3 regions of the Breoghania sp. JC706 genome follow, and region 1 is predicted to be linked to each of the others. Evidence: predicted binding sites of a transcription regulator. Region 1 holds the regulator's gene; each other region holds the start of a gene.

Region 1 (6,598 bases):
CGCCGGACGGCAGGTCGACGTCTTCGGGCACATCGCCGGGGTGCAGGTCCGGCTTGCGCATGCGCTCCGGGCTTTCGGGCAAGAACTGCACGATGAGGCCGCCGGCCCGCCAGGCGTGGCTCGGCGTCTCGCCCGCGCGGCGTTCCAGCACCTCGCCGACGGCGAGGCGAACCCGCGTCGGGATCTGTTCCGATTGCGCGAAATACTGGTGCGCGACATCCTCCAGCGAGCCGCCGTCGAGCGCCACGACGCCCTGGTAGCGGTTCATGTGTCGGCCCTGATCGATGGTCATGGCGAGCGTGCCGGTGCCCAGAAGCTCGCTCGGCGAAGCGCGGCCGGCGGCGACCGCCTCCGCCACCGCCTCGTCCTTGAATTTCGCGCAGGCACGGATGGCGTCGGGCGTCTCGAAATCGACCACCAGCATGGAGACGGGCCCGTTGGTCTGCGTCTGCAGAATGAAACGCCCCTCGAATTTCAAAGAGGTGCCGAGCAGCGCGGTGAGCACGATGGCCTCGCCGAGCAGACGCGAGACGGCCGGCGGGTAGGCGTGGCGCTGCAGGATCGCGTCGACCGTGTCGCCCAGGTAGACGACGCGACCGCGCACGTCGAGCGGCTCGACGGAAAACGGCAGCACCGCGTCGTCGCCGGCCAGATCGATCGGTCCCGCGTCCGTTGCGGCTTGTCTTTCGGACGTCATGAGTTCGGTATCGCTCCCAGGCACCAGGCAAGCACGCCCTTCTGGGCGTGCAGCCGGTTTTCCGCCTCGTCGAAGACAACGGACTGCGGGCCGTCCATGACCTCGTCCGTCACCTCCTCGCCGCGGTGGGCGGGCAGGCAGTGCATGAATATGGCGTCGCGCGCGGCCTTTTCCATCAGCCGCGCATTGACCTGATAGGCTTTCAGGAGGTTGTGGCGGGTCGCCTCCTCCTCGTCGTCGCCCATGGAGACCCAGCAATCGGTGACGACGCAGTCGGCGGCCTCCACGGCCTCGTCCGCATCGTTGGTCAGCACGATGTCGGCGCCGGCGGAGCGGATCTTCTCCACCTGCGCCATGTCGGGCGCCAGTTCCGGCGGCGTGGCGACGCGGAGCTGGAAGTCGAAGCGTTCGGCCGCCTGCATCCAGGAATGCAGCACGTTGTTGGAATCCCCCACCCAGGCGACCCGCTTGCCGGCGATGGAGCCCTTGTGCTCCTCGTAGGTCATGAGGTCGGCCATGAGCTGGCAGGGATGGGAGACCTTGGTCAGCCCGTTGATCACCGGAACCGTGGCGTATTCGGCGAGCTCCAGCAGATCCTCATGCGACAGTATACGGATCATGATGGCGTCGACGAAGCGCGAGAGCACGCGCGCGGTGTCGGGAATGCTCTCGCCACGGCCGAGCTGCATCTCGTGCCCGGTCAGCATCAGCGGTTCGCCGCCAAGCTCGCGCATGCCCACATCGAAGGAGATGCGGGTGCGCGTGGAGGGCTGCTCGAAGATCATCGCCAGCACCTTGCCGGCGAGCGGACCCTGGCCGCGATGCGCGCCGTTGCGCACGCCCTTCAGGCGCACAGCCTCGGCGAGGATCGCCTTCAGTTCCGCGGCAGGGACCGCGCTGAGGTCCAGAAAATCGCGTGTTGCGCCGTTCTTTTTCACGCGCTCGTCTCCTTCGCGATAGCGCCCTCCACCGCCGCGGCGGCGGCATCGAGACGGCTCACCGCCTCATCCATGTCCTCTTCGCTGACCGTCAGCGGCGGCAGCAGGCGCACCACGTTGTCGCCCGCGGGAACCGACAGCAGGCCGTTCGCACGACCGGCGGCGACCACGTCGCCCACAGGCGCGCGGCACTTGATACCCAGCATCAGCCCCTCGCCGCGAACCGCCTCGTAGACATGCGGGTGCGCATCGATGACGGACGCGATCTTCTGCTTGAGCGCCAGGCCCTTGCGCGCCACCCCGTCGATGAAGCCATCGGCCAGCACGACATCGAGCACGGCGTTGCCCACCGCCATGGCGAGCGGGTTGCCGCCGAACGTCGTTCCGTGCGTGCCCGGCACCATGCAGGCGGACGCCTCTTCGGTGGCAAGGCAGGCGCCCATCGGGAAGCCACCGCCGATGCCCTTGGCGATGCCCATCAGATCCGGCGTGATGCCCGACCATTCGTGCGCGAAGAACTTGCCCGTGCGGCCAACGCCCGTCTGGACCTCGTCGAAGATCAGCAAGAGGCCGTGCGCATCGCACAGGGCGCGCAGCGAACGCAGGAACTCGTGCGGCACCGGACGGATGCCGCCCTCGCCCTGGATCGGCTCGATCAGGATCGCGGCCGTCGTCTCGTCGATGGCCGCCTTGAGCGCATCGAGGTCGCCGAAGGGCACCTGGGTGAAGCCCGGCGCCTTGGGACCGAAGCCTTCCAGATACTTGGCCTGGCCACCGGCGGCGATCGTCGCCAGCGTGCGGCCGTGGAAGGCGCCCTCGAAGGTGATGATGCCGTAGCGCTCCGGCGAGCCGTTGGCATACTGGTAGCGGCGCGCGGTCTTGATGCAGGCCTCCATCGCCTCCGCACCGGAATTGGTGAAGAAGACCCGGTCGGCGAATGTCGCCTCGCAAAGCCGCTCGCCGAGCCGTTGCTGGCCCGGAACCGTGTACAGATTTGAGACGTGCCACAGTTTCGCCGCCTGTTCCTGCAGAACAGTGACGAGATGGGGGTGGGCATGTCCCAGAGAGTTCACGGCGATGCCGGCGGCGAAATCGAGGAATCGTCGGCCGTCGGACGTCTCCAGCCAGCAACCCTCGCCCTTCACGAAGGCCAGCTCACTACGCGCGTACGTTCCAAAAAGTGCCGACGAACTCATCGTCCGATCCCCAAAAATGAGGGCCAAAAACAAAGCGTGCCGCCAATGTGGCGGCACGACAGCGAAGGCTCTATATACACCGTCGTGGCGCGGGAGTGTCAATGCAAAGCTTGACCATCTGCTTTGCTCGAAAATGGCGAAATGTCGCCCCTGCTAATCTGGGGAAAACTACGGATTTCCGCCGTTTTTACGTCCCTCAGGGTTGCAGGCGCTTTCCGCCATATTGTATTGTTCGCCCACTCAGACACGATATCTCGTGCGGCGGACCGGGTTCGCAACCAATCTGTTAATTCTGACAGACGCCAACCGGCGCCTGAGTATGAAGTATATCCGTTGAGAAGCGGCTATCCGGCGGAGTTGTTATCTAATGTCTTGGACAACCGAACGCGTCGACCTTCTGAAGAGGCTATGGTCAGAAGGCTTGAGCGCAAGTCAAATCGCCACCGAACTCGGTGGCGTTACACGAAATGCCGTCATCGGCAAGGTTCACCGTCTGGGTCTTTCCGGGCGCGCCAAGACCGCCGCGGCCCCGGCCAAGCCGCGCCGCACGCGTCCCGCGACGACGGCGGCGCCCGCCCGCCCGGCGGCGCCGGCGGCACCGCGCACGATCGGCGCGACGGCTCTGAAGACGGAAGCGGCGCCTGTCGCGGCGGTGGCGACGCAGCCGGCCCCGGTGGCCGAGCTCGTCATTCCCCAGGAGCAGCGGGCCACGATCCTGCAGCTCAACGAGCGCACCTGCAAGTGGCCGATCGGCGACCCGAGCACCGACGATTTCTATTTCTGCGGCCGCAATTCGGAGCCGGGCGTCCCCTACTGCCCGCACCATTGCCGGATCGCCTACCAGCCGATGAACGACCGCCGCCGCGACAAGCGCGCCCGCGGATAAGGTTTCGGCTTCGACAGACGATTTTCAGAGAAACGGTCGCCCCCGGGCGGCCGTTTTCTTTTTTGGGCCGGTAATTGGCGGGGGAATTGACGCACGCCGCCGCCGCGCACCTTCCAAGGTTCGGTTTCCAAATCAGGAATTTCCTCCGTCATTGCCCGGCTTTGTCCGGGCAATCCATCTCCGGCTGCAGCATGCATGGAGGGCGCTGGATCACCCGGACTGCGCCGGGTGATGACGGAAGAGAAATTGTGAAATGCGGCCGATCACAAGACCGGCCGAGCTCGCGCCATGCGCCACGCGTCCCCCCTTACGAGGCCACCGCGAACTGGTCGTTGAAGGCGTAGCCGGAGCCGCGCACGGTGCGGATCGGGTCCTTCACCTTGCCGCGGTTGATCGCCTTGCGCAGACGGCCGACATGGACGTCCACCGTGCGCTCGTCGACATAGACGTCGTGGCCCCACACCCCGTCAAGAAGCTGCTCGCGGGAGAAGACGCGGCCCGGCGCCTGCATCAGGAATTCCAGCAGGCGGAACTCCGTCGGGCCCAGATGGATCTCGCGGCCGGAGCGGTAGACGCGGCGGGTCTCGCGGTCGAGCTCGATATCGCCGGAGCGCAACTGGGAGGAGACCACCCCCGGCTTGGAGCGACGCAGGATGGCCCCGACGCGGGCGATCAGTTCGGGAATGGAGAACGGCTTGACGACGTAGTCGTCGGCGCCGGTCGAAAGCCCGCGAATGCGTTCCGCCTCCTCGCCGCGCGCGGTGAGCAGGATGATCGGCAAACGGCTCGATTCCTCGCGCGCCCTGAGCCGCCGGCACAGCTCGATGCCGGACAGGCCCGGCAGCATCCAGTCGAGCAGCAGCAGATCGGGCTGCGCCTCGCGCAGCATCACCTCGGCGTCGTCCCCGCGTGCGCAGGTCTCCACCGCGTACCCTTCCGCTTCCAGATTGTATTGCAGAAGCAGTCTGAGCGGTTCCTCATCCTCTACGATCAGGACCTTCGGCATTCCAAGCGTCTCCAGCCTCTCTCGATTAACCGTCGGACGTGTCAGTCGTCATTGTCGCCGTCGACGGCCGCGATGTCGATTTCGTCCGTGCGCGGGCGCTCGTCGGTGAGCTGCTGGCCGGTAATCATGTAGTGGACGTTCTCGGCGATGTTGGTTGCGTGATCGCCAATGCGTTCGATGTTCTTGGCGCAGAACAGGAGGTGCGCGCAGAAGGTGATGTTGCGCGGATCTTCCATCATGTAGGTCAAGAGCTCGCGGAACAGCGAGGTGTAGAGACGGTCGATCTCCTCGTCACGCTCGCGCACCGCCTTGGCGGTTTCCGCATCGCTCTGCATGTAGGCGTCGAGCACGGTCTTGAGCTGCACCATGGCGAGTTCGGCCATGTGCTCCACGCCGATCGCCAGCTTCTTGGAGCGCAGTTCGCCGCCGATGGCGATGACGCGCTTGGCGATGTTCTTGGCGAGATCGCCGACGCGCTCCAGCTCGTTGCAGGTGCGCATGGCCGCCACGATCTGGCGCAGGTCGCCGGCCATCGGCTGGCGGCGGGCGATCATCAGGACGGCCTGGTCCTCGATGTGGAACTGCAGCGCATCGAGGCGACGGTCGGCCTGGATCACGGCCTGCGCAAGCTCGCCATCCATGCGCATCAGCGCGGTGATGGCGTCGTTGACGATTGTCTCCGCCAGACCGCCCATCTCGGCGATCTTGCCAGCAAGCTGCTTCAGATCCTGGTCGAACGCGGTGACGATATGTTCGGACATTCTTGTTTCCTCTCGTACGAATGACGGTCCGGCGCGGATCGCCGTGGCGTCATCCGAAGCGACCGGTGATGTAATCCTGCGTGCGCTTGTCCTGCGGACTGGTGAAGATATCGTCCGTCGGGCCTTCCTCGACCAGATTGCCGAGGTGGAAGAAGGCGGTGCGCTGGGAGACGCGGGCGGCCTGCTGCATGGAGTGGGTGACGATGACGATGGTGTAGTTCTCACGCAGCTCGTCGATCAGTTCCTCCACGCGCGCGGTGGCGATGGGATCGAGCGCGGAGCACGGCTCGTCCATGAGGATGACCTCGGGGCTGACGGCGATGGCGCGGGCGATGCACAGGCGCTGCTGCTGGCCGCCGGAAAGACCGGTGCCGGGCTCGTCGAGCCGGTCCTTGACCTCCTCAAACAGTCCCGCCTTCTGCAGGCTGGTCACCACGATCTCCTCCATCTCGGTCTTGTTCTTGGCAAGACCGTGGATGCGGGGACCGTAGGCGATGTTCTCGAAGATCGACTTCGGGAAAGGGTTCGGCTTCTGGAAGACCATGCCGACGGAGGCGCGCAGTTCCACCACGTCCACCTTGGGATCGTAGATGTCGGCCCCCTGAAGGGTGATCTTGCCGGTCACCCGGCAGCCCTCGATGGTGTCGTTCATGCGGTTGAGGCAGCGCAGGAAGGTCGACTTGCCGCAGCCCGACGGGCCGATCAGTGCGGTGACCTCGTTGGCGCGCACGTCGAGATCGACGCCGAAGAGCGCTTGCTTTTCGCCGTAGAAGACACAGACATCGCGCCCGCGCATCATGACGGGATTGCCGGCGGCGGCGGAGGCCGCGGCGGTATCGCCCGTCATTTCCATTGCATCGCTCATTGTCAAAACCCTTTCGGCGGTTTCCCGTGCCGCCGGCAGGCGCCGGACGGCACGGTCTCGCAAATCCGTTTCTCGCCCGGCGCGGCCCGCTACCAGCGGCGCTCGAACCTGCGGCGCAGGATGATCGCGGTGATGTTCATGACGGCCAGGAACATCAAAAGAATGATGATCGCGCCGGAGGTGCGCTCCACGAAGGCGCGTTCGGCCTCGTTCGCCCACATGTAGATCTGGACGGGAAGAGCGGTGGCC
Region 2 (6,598 bases), on a different contig from region 1:
TTGGTCCTGATCGATCCGTTTGTCAATCGTGCGGGAACTACCGATTTCACTCCTGCGACACTTTGTGACCAAGAATAGTTATAAATGACGAGATCGCCGCGGCGCGGGGCGGGGGCGGAGCGGCGCGCGGGAGGCCCGGCAGCGCGTCAAAAAAAACGGGCGACCCGAAGGCCGCCCTGAAGTGATGCGGGTATGGTCACGATCCGCAATGAATCGGAACGAGGCGACTGTGCCCGAGGCCGATGACGGCCGGATGACAGGCCGGAGATCGTCGCACGAGACCTCAGCGCAACGCGTCGATGACGGGCTTGCGGTAGAGAAGTGCGGCGGGAACGGTCGCGACCGCCATGCCGATGGCGACGATGGCGGCGATGAGCCAAAGTTCCGCCGCGCCCACGGTGGCATCGAGTGCAATGCCCGTCTCGGCGGTGAAGGCGGCCGATACGGTTCCGGCAAGCCCCATACCGAGGCCGAGCCCGGCGAGCGCGCCCGCCGCAACGATGAGGGCGACATAGCTCCAGATGGTGAGGAAGATGAAGGCGCGCGGCGCTCCCAGCGCGCGGAGCACGGCAAACTGCACCCTGTAGAGCCTGAGCAGCACCATGACGCCTGCCAGGATCGCCACGATGACCAGCGCTTGTGTCGCCAGCGCCATGACGTTCATCAACTGGCGCATGTCGCCAAGAAGGGCATAGAGCTCGACCAGCACTTCTGCGGGAAAGAAGGCGGTGCTGTCCTGCGCCCGGTAGATGTTTCTGAGGCCATAGGCGGCGGCGACCGAATCCGGCTTCACGACGAGCGCCGGGACGCCGGGAAGCTCGCTCGGCACGTAGGGCGGGCCGACCTGTTCGGAACCCTTGCCGTGGCCGTTCGGCAGGTTGTGGAGCTCCCACGTCAGTTCCACCGGCACGACGATGGCCGTGTCCCACGGCGAGCCCGTCGGCGCCATGCGGCCGACGACGGTAAGCTCCGCGCCGTGCTCGTGATCGTGGCCGTGTTCGTCGCCGTCGCCGCCGAGTTCATCGTGGCCGTCGCCGTGGGTCGGGTGGAAGGTGTCGCCGAGCTTCAGCGGCGAGGCGTAGCCCACCACCGCCTCCTCGTGATCGGCGAAGACGCGGCCCTCGCTGAGCGCACCGCCGCTTAGGTGGGTGACGAAGGCGGGAACCGAGCCGACAATGGGGGCTCCGTCGTGGCTGTCGCCGAAGGCGATGGGAGCGACGATCTCGGCATGCGGCTCGGCGAAGGCGCGGGCGACGACCTCCGGTTTCAGCAGTTCGATGGACCCGGTGCGCAGGAAGACGGCCTTGAGCATGGCGTCGGTCTGGCTGCCTGGGGCGGCGATGACGAGGTCGAAGCGGTCGGCGGCGTGCGCGCTGCCGCGCTTCAGGGCGCGTTCCTGTGAAGTGATGGCGACGCCGAGGGCGACGGCCACGGCGATCAGCGCGACGAAAGTGAGCGTGGTCACCGGATTGCGGCGGAGCGTGGCGAGGACGAGGGGGAGCGGGTTCATCATGCCGGTATCTCCTCGCGCGAGAGCGTCTCTGTCAGATGGCCGCGCTCCAGATGGAGGACGCGGTCGGCGCGCGAAATGACGATCGGGTCGTGGCTGACGGCGAGAACCAGCCGGCCCTCGTCGCGGGCGAGCGCCTGAAGACGATCGGCGACGAGGCGAGAGGCCTCGGCATCGAGGCTCGCCGTCGGTTCGTCGGCGAAAATGGCCGGAGGGTCGAACAGCAGGGCGCGGGCGATGGCGGTGCGCTGCTGTTCGCCGCGCGACAGCATCGAGGCGTGGCGGCGGGCTGTCGGCACCTGCAGCGCTTCGAGCAGCATTTGGGCGCGCGCGGCGAGGGCGGCCCGGTCTGCGGTGCCGCCGAAACGGGTGGCGAGCGCGACGTTGGCGAGCGGCGAGAGTTCCGGGATCAGATGGAAGTCCTGGAAGATCAGGCCGACGGTCGCGCGGCGCCAGCGGTCGCGGCGGGACTCCGACAGGGCGTAGATGTCCTGTGCCTCGTGGCGCACGGTGCCGGTCGTCGGCGTCAGCAGGCCGCAGAGCGCATAGAGGAGGCTCGACTTGCCGGAGCCGGACGGGCCGGTGACGACGACGAGGCTTTCGCGGCCCAGCTCCAGTGCGGGCAGTTCCAGCACCGTGAACGGCCGGCCGCCGCCATCGCGGTAGCTGAGGGTGAGGTTTTCGATGGCGAACATGATGTTTGGGCCTTCTGGTCGGTGGTTGGAGCGAGGGTCTGCAAGGCCTCTCCACCGGGCGATGTCATTCCCGCGCAGGCGGTAATCCAGCAACCGCCGGTTTCGATGACGGATTGCCAAGGCTGGCCTCCGGGATTGCTGGATCCCCGCCTTCGCGGGGATGACATCCGGGGGGAGGGAGCGTTCATGCCCGTTTCCCTCTGCTCGTGAACAGATCTGGACCGGAACGACTGCCTTTGGTCACCGCTCACAACTTCTCGAACGAGGCGGAGGTGATGCGTACGCGGCTGACGAAGCCGATTTCGGTGTCGGTGTAGGTGCCGAGCGCCAGATTGCCGGAAACCTCGATCGGCACGTTGAAGGGCACCACGTCGATGATGTCGTCGGTGTAGACGACGAGAATGTCGTCGGGCCATTCCGCCTCGCTCTCGCAGAACGGGCATACGGCGAGGGGGCGGGAGGTGAGGACGAAGAACTTCGCCTGCGCCTTCAGGGGCGGCGCCATGTAGCCGCGCACGGCGACGGTCCGGTTCTCGTGTTCCTTCGCGTAGGGCGAGAAGGAGAGATCCTTGTTGTAGAGGTCGCGGATGCGCAGGAGATCGTCTGCGGCGCGCGCGGGCAGGGCGGCGAGAACAAGAGGGGCGGCTGCGGCTGCGAGAAACTGGCGGCGGTGCATTGTGGTCACGTCTCGATCGCTTGAATAAGCAACTCTCCGTCGTCATTGCCCGGCTTTGTCCGGGCAATCCAGTCGGAGGCGCGCCGGGTGGAGAGTGCTGGTTCCCCCGGGCTTCGCCGGGGGATGACGTTGGCGGTCATGGGGACGGAAGGCACGGGAACGAGCCCGAGAACCGGGCTCGTTCCACGATGTCGGCCGCCTGTTACTCGCCGTTGTGGGCGGCGTGGTTCATCACGTGGAAGATGTAGTTCTGTTCCACGGTGCCGTCGAAGAGGTGGGACCACGGGCCCTTGGCGTAGACCGCCACGTCCTCGCCCGAGTGGGTCTCGGAGGAAAGCGGGATCAGCGCCTGCTGGACGTAGTCCTTGTCCTCGACGATCTCCTCGTCGATGGCCGGACGCGAACCCGAATAGGTGCCGTCGTCCTGCTTCTTCAGGACCGAGCCGACGCCGTTCAGGTAGCCGATGACGGTGTAGGGCTTGCCGTCGTCGGCAAGAAGCGGCGCGGCGGCGTGCTTTTCGCCCTTGCCGTCGACGTCGTAGCACAGGCCGTTGATCGGCGAGCCGCGGCCGCAGTAGCCGTTGAAGGCGATCGCGTGCTCGTGGTCGGCGGTAACGATGATGAGCGTGTCGGCGTCGTCCGTCATCTCGTCGGCAAGCGCGATGGCATCGGCGAACGCCTTGCCGTCGGTCAGCATGCGCGCGCCGTTGCCGTCATGGTTGGCGTGGTCGACGCGGCCGGCCTCAATGTCGAGGTAGAAGCCGTTGCCGTTCTTCGACAGCTTCTTGATGGCCGCAGCGGTCATCTCGGCCAGCGACGGCTCGCCGGTGCGGTCGGCCTCGTATTTCATGTGGGAGGCCTCGAACAGGCCGATGACCGGCTTGTCGCTGTCGAGATCGAGCGCCTTGAAGGTGTCCTCGTTCCAGGCGTACTGGCCGCCGAGATCCTGGATTTCCTTGATGATGTTGCGCCCGTCGGTGCGCTTGCCGGACTTGCCTTCCTCGCCCTTGACGTCCTTGGGCAGGAAGTGGCGGCGGCCGCCGCCGAGTGCGATGTCGACGACGCCGGCCTTGATCTGGTCGAACAGCTGCGCGGCGATGTCCTTCTGGGCGGTGCAGCCCTCGGGCAGCTTGGAATCGTCTTCCCAGTCGCGGTTGGCGGTCTTGGCGTAGACGCCGGCCGGCGTCGCGTGGGTGATGCGCGCGGTGGAGACGACGCCGACCGACTTGCCTTCGCCGGCCACGATTTCAGCGAACGTCTTCAGCTCATGACCCGTCACGCCGGCGCAATCGCCATGGGCGACCGAGGGGTCGATGTTGATCATGCCGTTCTTCTGCTTCACGCCCGTGTTCATCGCGCCGGCGGTGGGCGCCGAATCGGGGGTCTGGCCGTTGGTGGTGTAGGTCTTCACCAGCGCCAGATGCGGGAAGGCTTCCTGCGGCTGGACGTATTCCGAACCCAGAAGGCCCTTCTGCTGGCCGGAGAACAGGCGCACGGCATAGTTGGTGCCGACACCCTGGCCGTCGGCGGTGAACAGGATGATGTTCTTCGCGCGGCGGGTGTTGGGCTGCTTGGCGAGATTGGCGGCGAGCGTGTCCTGGCCGACCTTGAACCAAGGACTGCCGGCCTGCGGCAGCGCATCCTGCGCGAGCGCGCCGGACGAGGCCACCGAGGCGCCGGCGACGAGCGCGGCGATGAAGAGCTTCATGTCGAATTTTCCCCGAATTGAATGCATGGATCGCCGGCCGGGCAAGGCGTCCGGCAGGCAACGGCAGATCGCTACAGCCGTCGGGTGACAGGCCGATGACGGTGGGGCAGAGGCCTGTGAAAAATGCGGGGGAAGTGGTGCGTGTTGGGGAGAGGCGCTTTGTGCGGCGCTGCTGCCGCACTGGTCGCGCGTAGGGAGCCTGTCGGCGCTTGTTGCGCTGGATCCCGGATCTCTCGATGCGCCTTGCGGCGCACTCGGTCCGGGATGACGGAGGAAAGATCGGGGGAACCGGCAAGAGTGAGGAGAGCCTCGGGCCTCGCAGCCCGCTCCCTCATCCTGAACCGAGCACGCCGTCAGACGTGTCGACAGATTCAGGATCCAGGGTTCAGTCGGCGCGAAAGCGCCGTCCATGGCTCTTTTCGATGGCTCCGCGCGCCGAGAGGCTGCGGTAACGGTGCGCCCGTCGCACATGAAAAAAGGGGCGCCTTGCGGCGCCCCTTCGATGCTTTTCGAGATAATCGCGTCCTGCGGAAATCAGCAGGAGTAGTACAGGTCGAACTCGACCGGGTGCGGGGTCATCTCGTAGCGCATGTTCTCTTCCATCTTCAGATCGATGTAGGCGTCGATCTGGTCGTCGTCGAACACGCCGCCGGCCTTCAGGAACTCGCGGTCGACGTCGAGGCTCTCAAGAGCCTCGCGCAGCGAGCCGCTGACGGTCGGGATGTCCTTCAGCTCTTCCGGCGGCAGGTCGTAGAGGTTCTTGTCCATCGCGTCGCCGGGATGGATCTTGTTCTTGATGCCGTCGAGGCCGGCCATCAGCATGGCGGAGAAGGCCAGGTACGGATTGGCGGAGGGATCCGGGAAGCGGACCTCGACGCGCTTGGCCTTCGGAGAGGAGGCCATCGGGATGCGGCAGGAAGCCGAACGGTTGCGCGAGGAGTAGGCCAGCAGCACCGGCGCCTCGTAGCCCGGGACCAGACGCTTGTAGGAGTTGGTCGAGGGGTTGGTGAAGGCGTTCAGCGCCTTGGCGTGCTTCAGGATGCCGCCGATGTAGTACAGGCAGGTCTCCGACAGGTCGGCATAGAGATTGCCGGCGAAGGCCGGCTTGCCGTCCTTCCAGATCGACTGGTGGACGTGCATGCCCGTGCCGTTGTCGCCGAAGACCGGCTTCGGCATGAACGTTGCAGACTTGCCGTAGGCGGCGGCAACCTGGTGCACCGCATACTTGTAGATCTGCATCTTGTCGGCCTGACGGGTCAGGGTGTCGAACTTCATGCCGAGTTCGTGCTGGGCAGCCGCCACTTCGTGGTGGTGCTTTTCGACCTCGATGCCCATCTCGGCCATCACGGTCAGCATCTCGGAGCGGTAGTCCTGGCCCTGGTCGATCGGCGGCACGGGGAAGTAGCCGCCCTTCGTGCGCGGACGGTGACCCATGTTGCCGGCCTCGTACTCGGAGCCGAGGTTGGTCGGCAGCTCCATGGAGTCCAGCTCGAAGCCGGTCTTGTAAGGCTCGGTGGAGAAGCGGACGTCGTCGAAGACGAAGAATTCGGCTTCCGGGCCGACGAAGACGGTGTCGCCGACGCCGAGCGTCTTGACGTAGGCCTCGGCCTTCTTCGCGGTCATGCGCGGATCGCGGTTGTAGGCCTCGCCGGAGGCCGGCTCCAGGATGTCACAGAAGATCGCCATCGTGGACTGCGCGAAGAACGGATCGATATGCGCAGATTCCGGGTCCAGCATGAGGGTCATGTCGGACTCGTTGATCGCCTTCCAGCCGGCGATGGAGGAGCCGTCGAACATCACGCCCTCGGCGAACATGTCCTCGTCGACGAGCGAGCAGTCCATGGTGACGTGCTGCATCTTGCCGCGCGGATCGGTGAAGCGCAGGTCAAGGAACTTCACGTCCTTGTCTTTGATCGTCTTGAGGACGTCGTTGGCAGTGCTCATTGGTACCTTCCTGGAATTCCTAAGGAGTGAGCGTTGGTGGTGGTCAGGCGTCGCGGCCCGGCAGG
Region 3 (6,598 bases), on a different contig from region 1:
TCTGCGACGGACGGACCCGCCGTATCACCTGCTCCAACACGATCGCACCATACGGCAGAAGCGGCCGGCGCTGCTTGGACACGACCTCGATAGAATCGACGGAATCGATCTCGCTGTTTGCGATCACCCGACAGAACTCCAGCACCTCTTCGGCGGAAATCGCGTAGTGGTCGATCACATGCAGCGGATAACCGGTCTGCGCCATGTGAAGGCGTGCGAGTGAGCGCCACGTCCCGCCAACGGCGTAGAAGTTGCGCCCCTGGCCCTGGGACATCCAGCCGGCGCTGGCAAGCGAGTCGGCGGCCAGTGTCGCGGCCACTTTCGACGCTCCGCCGGAGGACTCCTCCAGCCGAATGCCGCCCAGGGGAAAGGTCCCCCCCTCCCCGAGCGATCCATCCTTCACGTCGATGAGTTCGAGGCTGCCACCGCCAAGATCCCCCACCAGGCCATCCGGTTTCCAGAAACCCGCGATCACGCCATGAGCGGAGCGACGCGCTTCGTCGCGCCCCGACAGCATCTCGATGGTGGTGCCGAGGATTTCTTCCGCTCGAGCGAGGAATTCCGGTCCATTCTCGGCGTCGCGCACGGCCGCAGTCGCCAGCACCCACACGCTTTCGACCTCGATCTGGTCGCACAGCCGCCGGAAACGTTTCAGCGCTGCGAGTGCGGTGGCAACCGATTCGGCAGAAAGTCGATGGGTCATCCCCACGCCGCGACCGAGCCCGGCAAGCACTTTTTCGTTGAAAAGTGCGGTTGGAGCCCGGGACAATTGCTCGTAGACGACGAGCCGCACGGAGTTCGAACCAATATCGACGACGGCGACAGGGCGCGCGCCCTTCAATCGGCCGGGAGCATATTCTCGAAGGTTTGAAGACAGGGGTCAGGTCCGCTTCGTGTGTGTGACGAACAGCCTCGGGAAGTTTTTCTGGAGCGCCTTGCCGCGTCCGGAAAGCGACGGGTTCGTCATGAAATACTGGTGCGCGTTGAACGGCTCCTCGCCGGTCGCCGGCACTATGCGCTCGTGACTGCCGTCGGGCAATACGCGCCAGCTTTGTTGGTTGTCTTTCATGTTGGCAACCATGATCTGATCGAGAACCTGCTCGTGCACCGTCGGGTTCTCGATGGGGACGATGGCCTCCACTCTACGATCGAGATTGCGCGGCATAAGATCGGCAGAGCCGATATAGACGATGGCCTCCGGCGAGGGCAGCCCCTTGCCATTGCCGAAACAGTAGATTCGGCTGTGCTCCAGAAAACGGCCGACGATCGACTTGACCCGGATATTCTCTGAAAAACCGGGGATGCCGGGACGAAGACAGCAAATGCCACGAACGACAAGATCGATCTGAACGCCTTCCTGGCTCGCCTTGTACAAGAGGTCGATGATGCCGGGATCGACCAGCGAATTTGTCTTCAGCCAGACCTGGGCGGGTCGCCCAGCCCTCGAATGCTCGATTTCCGCTTCGATCAGTTCCTGGATCCGCTTGCGCATGGTGACCGGCGAGATCGCCAGCTTCTCAAGCTCGGCCGGCTGTGCGTATCCGGTGATGAAGTTGAAAACCTTCGCCACATCCTGCGCGATCACGGGATCGGCGGTGAAGAACGAGAGGTCAGTGTAGATACGTGCGGTGATCGGGTGATAGTTGCCCGTACCGATATGGCAGTAGGACGTCAGCCGCCCCTGCTCGCGACGCACCACCATCGAGAGTTTGGCGTGGGTCTTGAACTCGATGAAGCCGTAAACGACCTGCACCCCGGCCCGCTCCAGATCGCGCGCCCAGCGGATGTTGGCCTCTTCGTCGAAGCGCGCCTTCAGCTCCACCAGCGCCGTTACCGATTTGCCCGCCTCTGCCGCTTCGGAGAGCGCCTTGACGATTGGGCTGTCGTTCGAGGTGCGATAGAGCGTCTGCTTGATCGCCATCACGTCGGGATCCTGCGCGGCCTGGCGCAGGAACTGCACCACGACGTCGAAGGACTCGTAGGGATGATGGACGAGAAAATCCTTCTCGCGGATCGCAGCCAGGCAGTCTCCGCCATGTTCGCGGACGCGCTCGGGAAACCGTGCCGTGTACGGGCTGAATTTCAGATCGGAACGGTCGATGCTCACGAGTTCCGACAGATTCGTCAGCGCCATAAGACCGTCGACCAGAAACGTATCGCTCTCCTCCACCTGCATGGCCTCTGCCACGAAGGCACGCAGTGCGGCGGGCGTCGCCGATTCGATTTCCAACCGGATCGCGGAACCACGCCGTCGCCGCTTCAGGGCGCTTTCGAACAGCCGTACGAGATCTTCGGCCTCTTCCTCAAGCTCGATGTCGCTGTCGCGGATCACCCGGAACACGCCTTTGCCGCGAACCTCGTAGCCGGGGAAAAGCTGCTTGATGAACAGCGTCAGAAGCGTTTCCACGGCAATGAACCTGGTCGGGTGTGACTCGCCGTCGTTCTCGCGGACGGGCAAGGCGACAAATCGCTGAACCTGACCGGGGATGCGCAACAGCGCCGTCATTCCCGCCCCGCCGCCGATCTTCATGAGATCAAGCACCAGCGAGAAACCGAGATTCGGGATGAAGGGGAACGGATGCGCCGGGTCGATCGCCAGCGGCGTCAAAACGGGAAAGATGTGCGTCAGGAAAAACGTCTCAAGCCAGGTCCGCTCGCTGTCGTCGAGATCGCCCGAATCGACCAGAACGATGTCGTTTTCGGCAAGTTCGCGGCGCAGAACGGCCCAATTCCGCTGTTGCTCGGACTGCAGCTCCTTCACCCGGTCGCTGATACGCGTCAATTGCTCCCAAGGGGATAGTCCGTCATCGGAAACCGTCCGCACATTGGCGCGCTCCTGCCCCTTGAGACCCGCGAACCGCACCATGAAGAATTCATCGAGATTGTTCGCCGAAATCGACAGGAACCGAAGCCGCTCGAGAAGCGGATGCTGCGGATTCATCGATTCTTCGAGCACACGATGATTGAACTGCAACCAGGAGAGTTCGCGATTGATGAAGCGGGACGAGCTGGTCATCAGCCGTGCGGCCTCCTCCGACAGGTCCGCCCGGCGGGCAGCGGCCTCCGTATCGGGTCCAGCCTTGGTCTCGTGGTCGGGTGATACCACTTTCGCCATCTCGTCCATGATGCGTCTCCGGATTCGAAATATCCCCTCTTATATCGGTAATGTGACAGTCCGACTGTGACAGGAGAAGTGGGTTTCACGCAGACGTGCGGCGGAGCGATCGTCGCTGAAGAGGCAAAACCCGCCGCCGGCGGTCCGCCTACTTCTTTCGGAACTGTACACGCACATGCGGAATGATGCGCCCACCCGGCCGCGCCACATCATATTCGCAAACGTCTTCCTCCAGGAAACCGAGATCGCCGAAACCGGCGAGTTCAGCCGGCAACAACGGCCACGGCGGCCCGTCGCCCCAGGCACCATCTGGTTGAACTCGGGTAATCACGAGCAGCATTCCGCCCGGTTTGACAAGACGGGCCACAGACGCGAAGGCCGCTTCCCGCATGGCAACGTTCAGCGCCTGCAAAGTATAGCACTCGTGGACGAGATCAAAGGCGCCGGCCCACTCCGTCGGCAGGTCGAGCAAATCGGCAACCCGGTAGTCCACGTGCGAACCTGCAAACCGCTTTCGTGCCCAGACGATCGCATCCTTCGCAAAATCAAAGGCCGTCGTCTGCCACCCCGCAGCTGCAAGCGCCTCGGCATTATCACCGAGCCCGCAGGCGACATCGATCGCCCTTCGCCCATGACCGGGATGCTCGTTCAGCCAGTCGAGCAAAGCGGTCTTCGGCGCCAGGTCGGCCCAGGGCACGGCAGCCGGATCCTCGCCGGCGGAACGATAGACCTCCTCGAACCAGGCATGCCGCGCTTCCCGATTGCCGCCCCTGGAGCCGGATTGTCCATTGAGCCGCTCACTGGCGGCTGACCGGCGCTTCATGAACGCTTCGTCCTCGTGAATGTCGCTGACCATGGTTGCGTCTGATCTCCTCCCGTATGGGTTTCAGCCTGATTTGGGAAAGCGGACGCCATTTCGCAAAGCCGGAATTGGACAGCGCTCTCGCTTTAGGATCTTCCCCTGTCTCGCGCACCGCGGGCCGAACCGCCCTCCTCCCGCCGGACGACTGCCTCAGGCTTTTTTGGAGAAGCCGCCGCGGTCGTTTTCCTGCCAATAGGTCACGGTGTGCCCGGCAGCTTTCGATTCCTTCCAGCGCAGCCTGGCATCGGCCAGTGACTGTTCGTCATTGCCATCAAAAATGTAGACGCCGCGCTCATAAGGAGAGAGATCGGGCGGCAAGGCCCGGTCGACAAGAAAGCGTACATTGGCCTGATTGGGGTTTTCCGGCCCGTCGGTCAGATAGACCGGCTGATCCGCCTCCTGCCCATCGGCCGCCGTTCCATGGGGCAGAAACGAATCCTCGCGGTATGTCCACAGGTAACCATCGAGCGCGTCCCGACGCTCCGGACCGCCGCATTGAATGACGACCTTCCATCCCCGTTCCAGCGACTTCTCGGCCAGATCCGTGACGACGCTTTCCAGCGTCCGTCGCTGCAGATGGTAGAACAGCACTTCGCTCAAGGTCGCCCCCCAATTTTCCTCAGAAACTGGAACCACTTCGCCCGAAACCGATTATAGCGACGGTGCTGGGCCTCCGCGGGTCATCCTGTCCCCGTTCCGTGATCGCACGAGTGCGGCGCACGGGCAACAGGCGTCGACGATCTTCCCGATCAGACCGCGCAAAACCGCTTTGGCGATTGCGCGTCTTCATCTTTAACGCAATAGACACCGGCCGGCTTCAGCATCTGCCCAATGGTGCCAGGGGTGATTCTCATCACAGGGGCGCACCAAGAGGCTGGCTATGATGCCGTCAGTAATCGCTTTCAGGGTTCGATCATGTTCGTTCGTTTTTGCCTGTTCGTCGCTCTCGTTGCCGGACTTGCCGGAGCTGTCGCCGGTGTCGGTGCCGTGGTGACCGATGAGGCGAGCGCCTGCCAGGCTTACAAGGCCTGCTGATCGCCGGCTCAGCCGGCACAAGACGTCTTCACCGAAAAGCCCGCCTCGCGTCTGCGAAGCGGGCTTTTCTCGTTCCCAGGGTTCTTCTAGGGCAAAAAACCGGCTGTCATGCCTCGTAGTGGTCGCGCACCAGCCGGTCGAGCAAACGCACGCCGAAGCCCGATGCCCAGGTCTTGCTGATTTCCGTTTCCGGCGAGCCCATGGCTGTCCCGGCCACATCAAGGTGCGCCCAGGGCACATCGTTGACGAAATGCTGAAGGAACTGCGCGGCCGTGATCGATCCGGCCGGGCGACCGCCGGCATTCTTGATATCGGCGAACTTCGCCTCGATCAGCTTCTCGTATTCCGGTCCGATCGGCATCCGCCAGACCTTCTCGCCAGTCGCAAGACCTGCCGCGCTCAGACGTCCGGCCAGTTCGTCATTGTTGGAGAAAAGGCCTGCGTGATGATTTCCAAGCGCGATGATGATCGCGCCGGTCAACGTCGCCAGATTGATCATGAAAGCGGGCTTGAACCGGTCCTGTGTGTACCAAAGCGCATCGGCCAGCACGAGACGACCTTCGGCATCGGTATTGATGACCTCGATGGTGGTACCAGACATCGCGGTGACGATATCGCCGGGCCGCTGGGCGTCCGCATCCGGCATATTCTCCACAAGGCCAATCACGCCAACGGCATTGACCTTCGCCTTGCGCGCGGCCAGCGCGTGCATGAGGCCGGTCACGGCCGCTGCGCCGCCCATATCGCCCTTCATGTCTTCCATGCCGGCTCCGGGCTTGATCGAAATGCCGCCGGAATCGAACACCACGCCCTTGCCGATGAAGGCGATCGGCTGCTGCTTGGACTTGCCTCCCTTCCATTGCATGATGGCAAGCTTGGGCGGACGGGCGGAGCCTCGTGCGACGCCAAGCAGCGCGTTCATGCCGAGTTTCGCCATTTCCTTCTCGCCAAGGATTTCGACTTCGACGCCGAGCTTTTCGAGCGCCTTGGCCTTCCTGGCGAATTCTTCCGTGCCGAGCACGTTGGCAGGCTCGTTGACGAGATCGCGCGCGAGAATCGCCCCGTCGGCAACGCCCTCGACCGTCTCCCACGCCTTCTCTGCCTCGTCGGAGCCGGTCACGCAGATCGTCACCTTCGCCGATTTGGACTTGTCCTCGTCCTTCTTCTTCGTCTTGTACTTGTCGAAGGTATAGCTGCGCAGCTTGGCGCCCGCGGCAACATCCGCCGCCTGTTCCGCCGCTATTGCCTTTCCGTCCGGAAGCTCCAGATGGATCGAAGCATGCGTTGCCTTGGCCGAAATGACCGCACCCATCGCCGCGCCGCCAAGACGGAGCCAGTCGAACTCGGAAAGGTCACCGGCCTTGCCGAGCCCGATTACCGCGATCCGGTCGAGCTTTGCGCCGGCAGGAGCCACGATATCGAGGCTCGCCATCGAAGCGCCCTTATAGCCGGCAACCTTCATCGCCCGCGTGATCGCGCCGTCGGTTGCGGCATCGATCTCGCTTGCTGCCGCACCAAGCGACAGCGTTTCGTCGGTGAACACGACGGCGGTGCCCTTCTTCGGGGCCGCCGGCTTCGAAAAACCA

The links. The regulator PhoB, encoded in region 1, activates phosphate uptake and scavenging genes when phosphate is short. The targets are predictions, from matches to a motif close to TGTCATNNANCTGTCAT.
Region 2: V2L18_RS22535 (alkaline phosphatase) is a predicted target of PhoB. The motif match lies at 4,674-4,690, and genes of this name have one in related genera.
Region 3: V2L18_RS21665 (RNA degradosome polyphosphate kinase) is a predicted target of PhoB. The motif match lies at 3,157-3,173, and genes of this name have one in related genera.

What each region holds. Positions count from the first base shown of each region.
Region 1 covers NZ_JBANCG010000002.1:24,916-31,513, reverse strand. Annotated here, with positions in the region: gene V2L18_RS03355 (Hsp33 family molecular chaperone) at 1-697, opposite strand, end outside; gene argF (ornithine carbamoyltransferase) at 694-1,635, opposite strand; gene V2L18_RS03345 (aspartate aminotransferase family protein) at 1,632-2,831, opposite strand; gene V2L18_RS03340 (GcrA family cell cycle regulator) at 3,199-3,717, shown strand; gene phoB (phosphate regulon transcriptional regulator PhoB) at 4,025-4,723, opposite strand; gene phoU (phosphate signaling complex protein PhoU) at 4,765-5,484, opposite strand; gene pstB (phosphate ABC transporter ATP-binding protein PstB) at 5,534-6,331, opposite strand; gene pstA (phosphate ABC transporter permease PstA) at 6,439-6,598, opposite strand, start outside.
Region 2 covers NZ_JBANCG010000016.1:8,901-15,498, forward strand. Annotated here, with positions in the region: gene V2L18_RS22520 (FtsX-like permease family protein) at 284-1,513, opposite strand; gene V2L18_RS22525 (ATP-binding cassette domain-containing protein) at 1,510-2,205, opposite strand; gene V2L18_RS22530 (hypothetical protein) at 2,453-2,881, opposite strand; gene V2L18_RS22535 (alkaline phosphatase) at 3,084-4,589, opposite strand; gene glnA (type I glutamate--ammonia ligase) at 5,124-6,533, opposite strand.
Region 3 covers NZ_JBANCG010000013.1:88,578-95,175, reverse strand. Annotated here, with positions in the region: gene ppx (exopolyphosphatase) at 1-841, opposite strand, end outside; gene V2L18_RS21665 (RNA degradosome polyphosphate kinase) at 881-3,124, opposite strand; gene V2L18_RS21660 (class I SAM-dependent methyltransferase) at 3,264-3,971, opposite strand; gene V2L18_RS21655 (DNA polymerase III subunit chi) at 4,128-4,568, opposite strand; gene V2L18_RS21650 (leucyl aminopeptidase) at 5,119-6,598, opposite strand, start outside.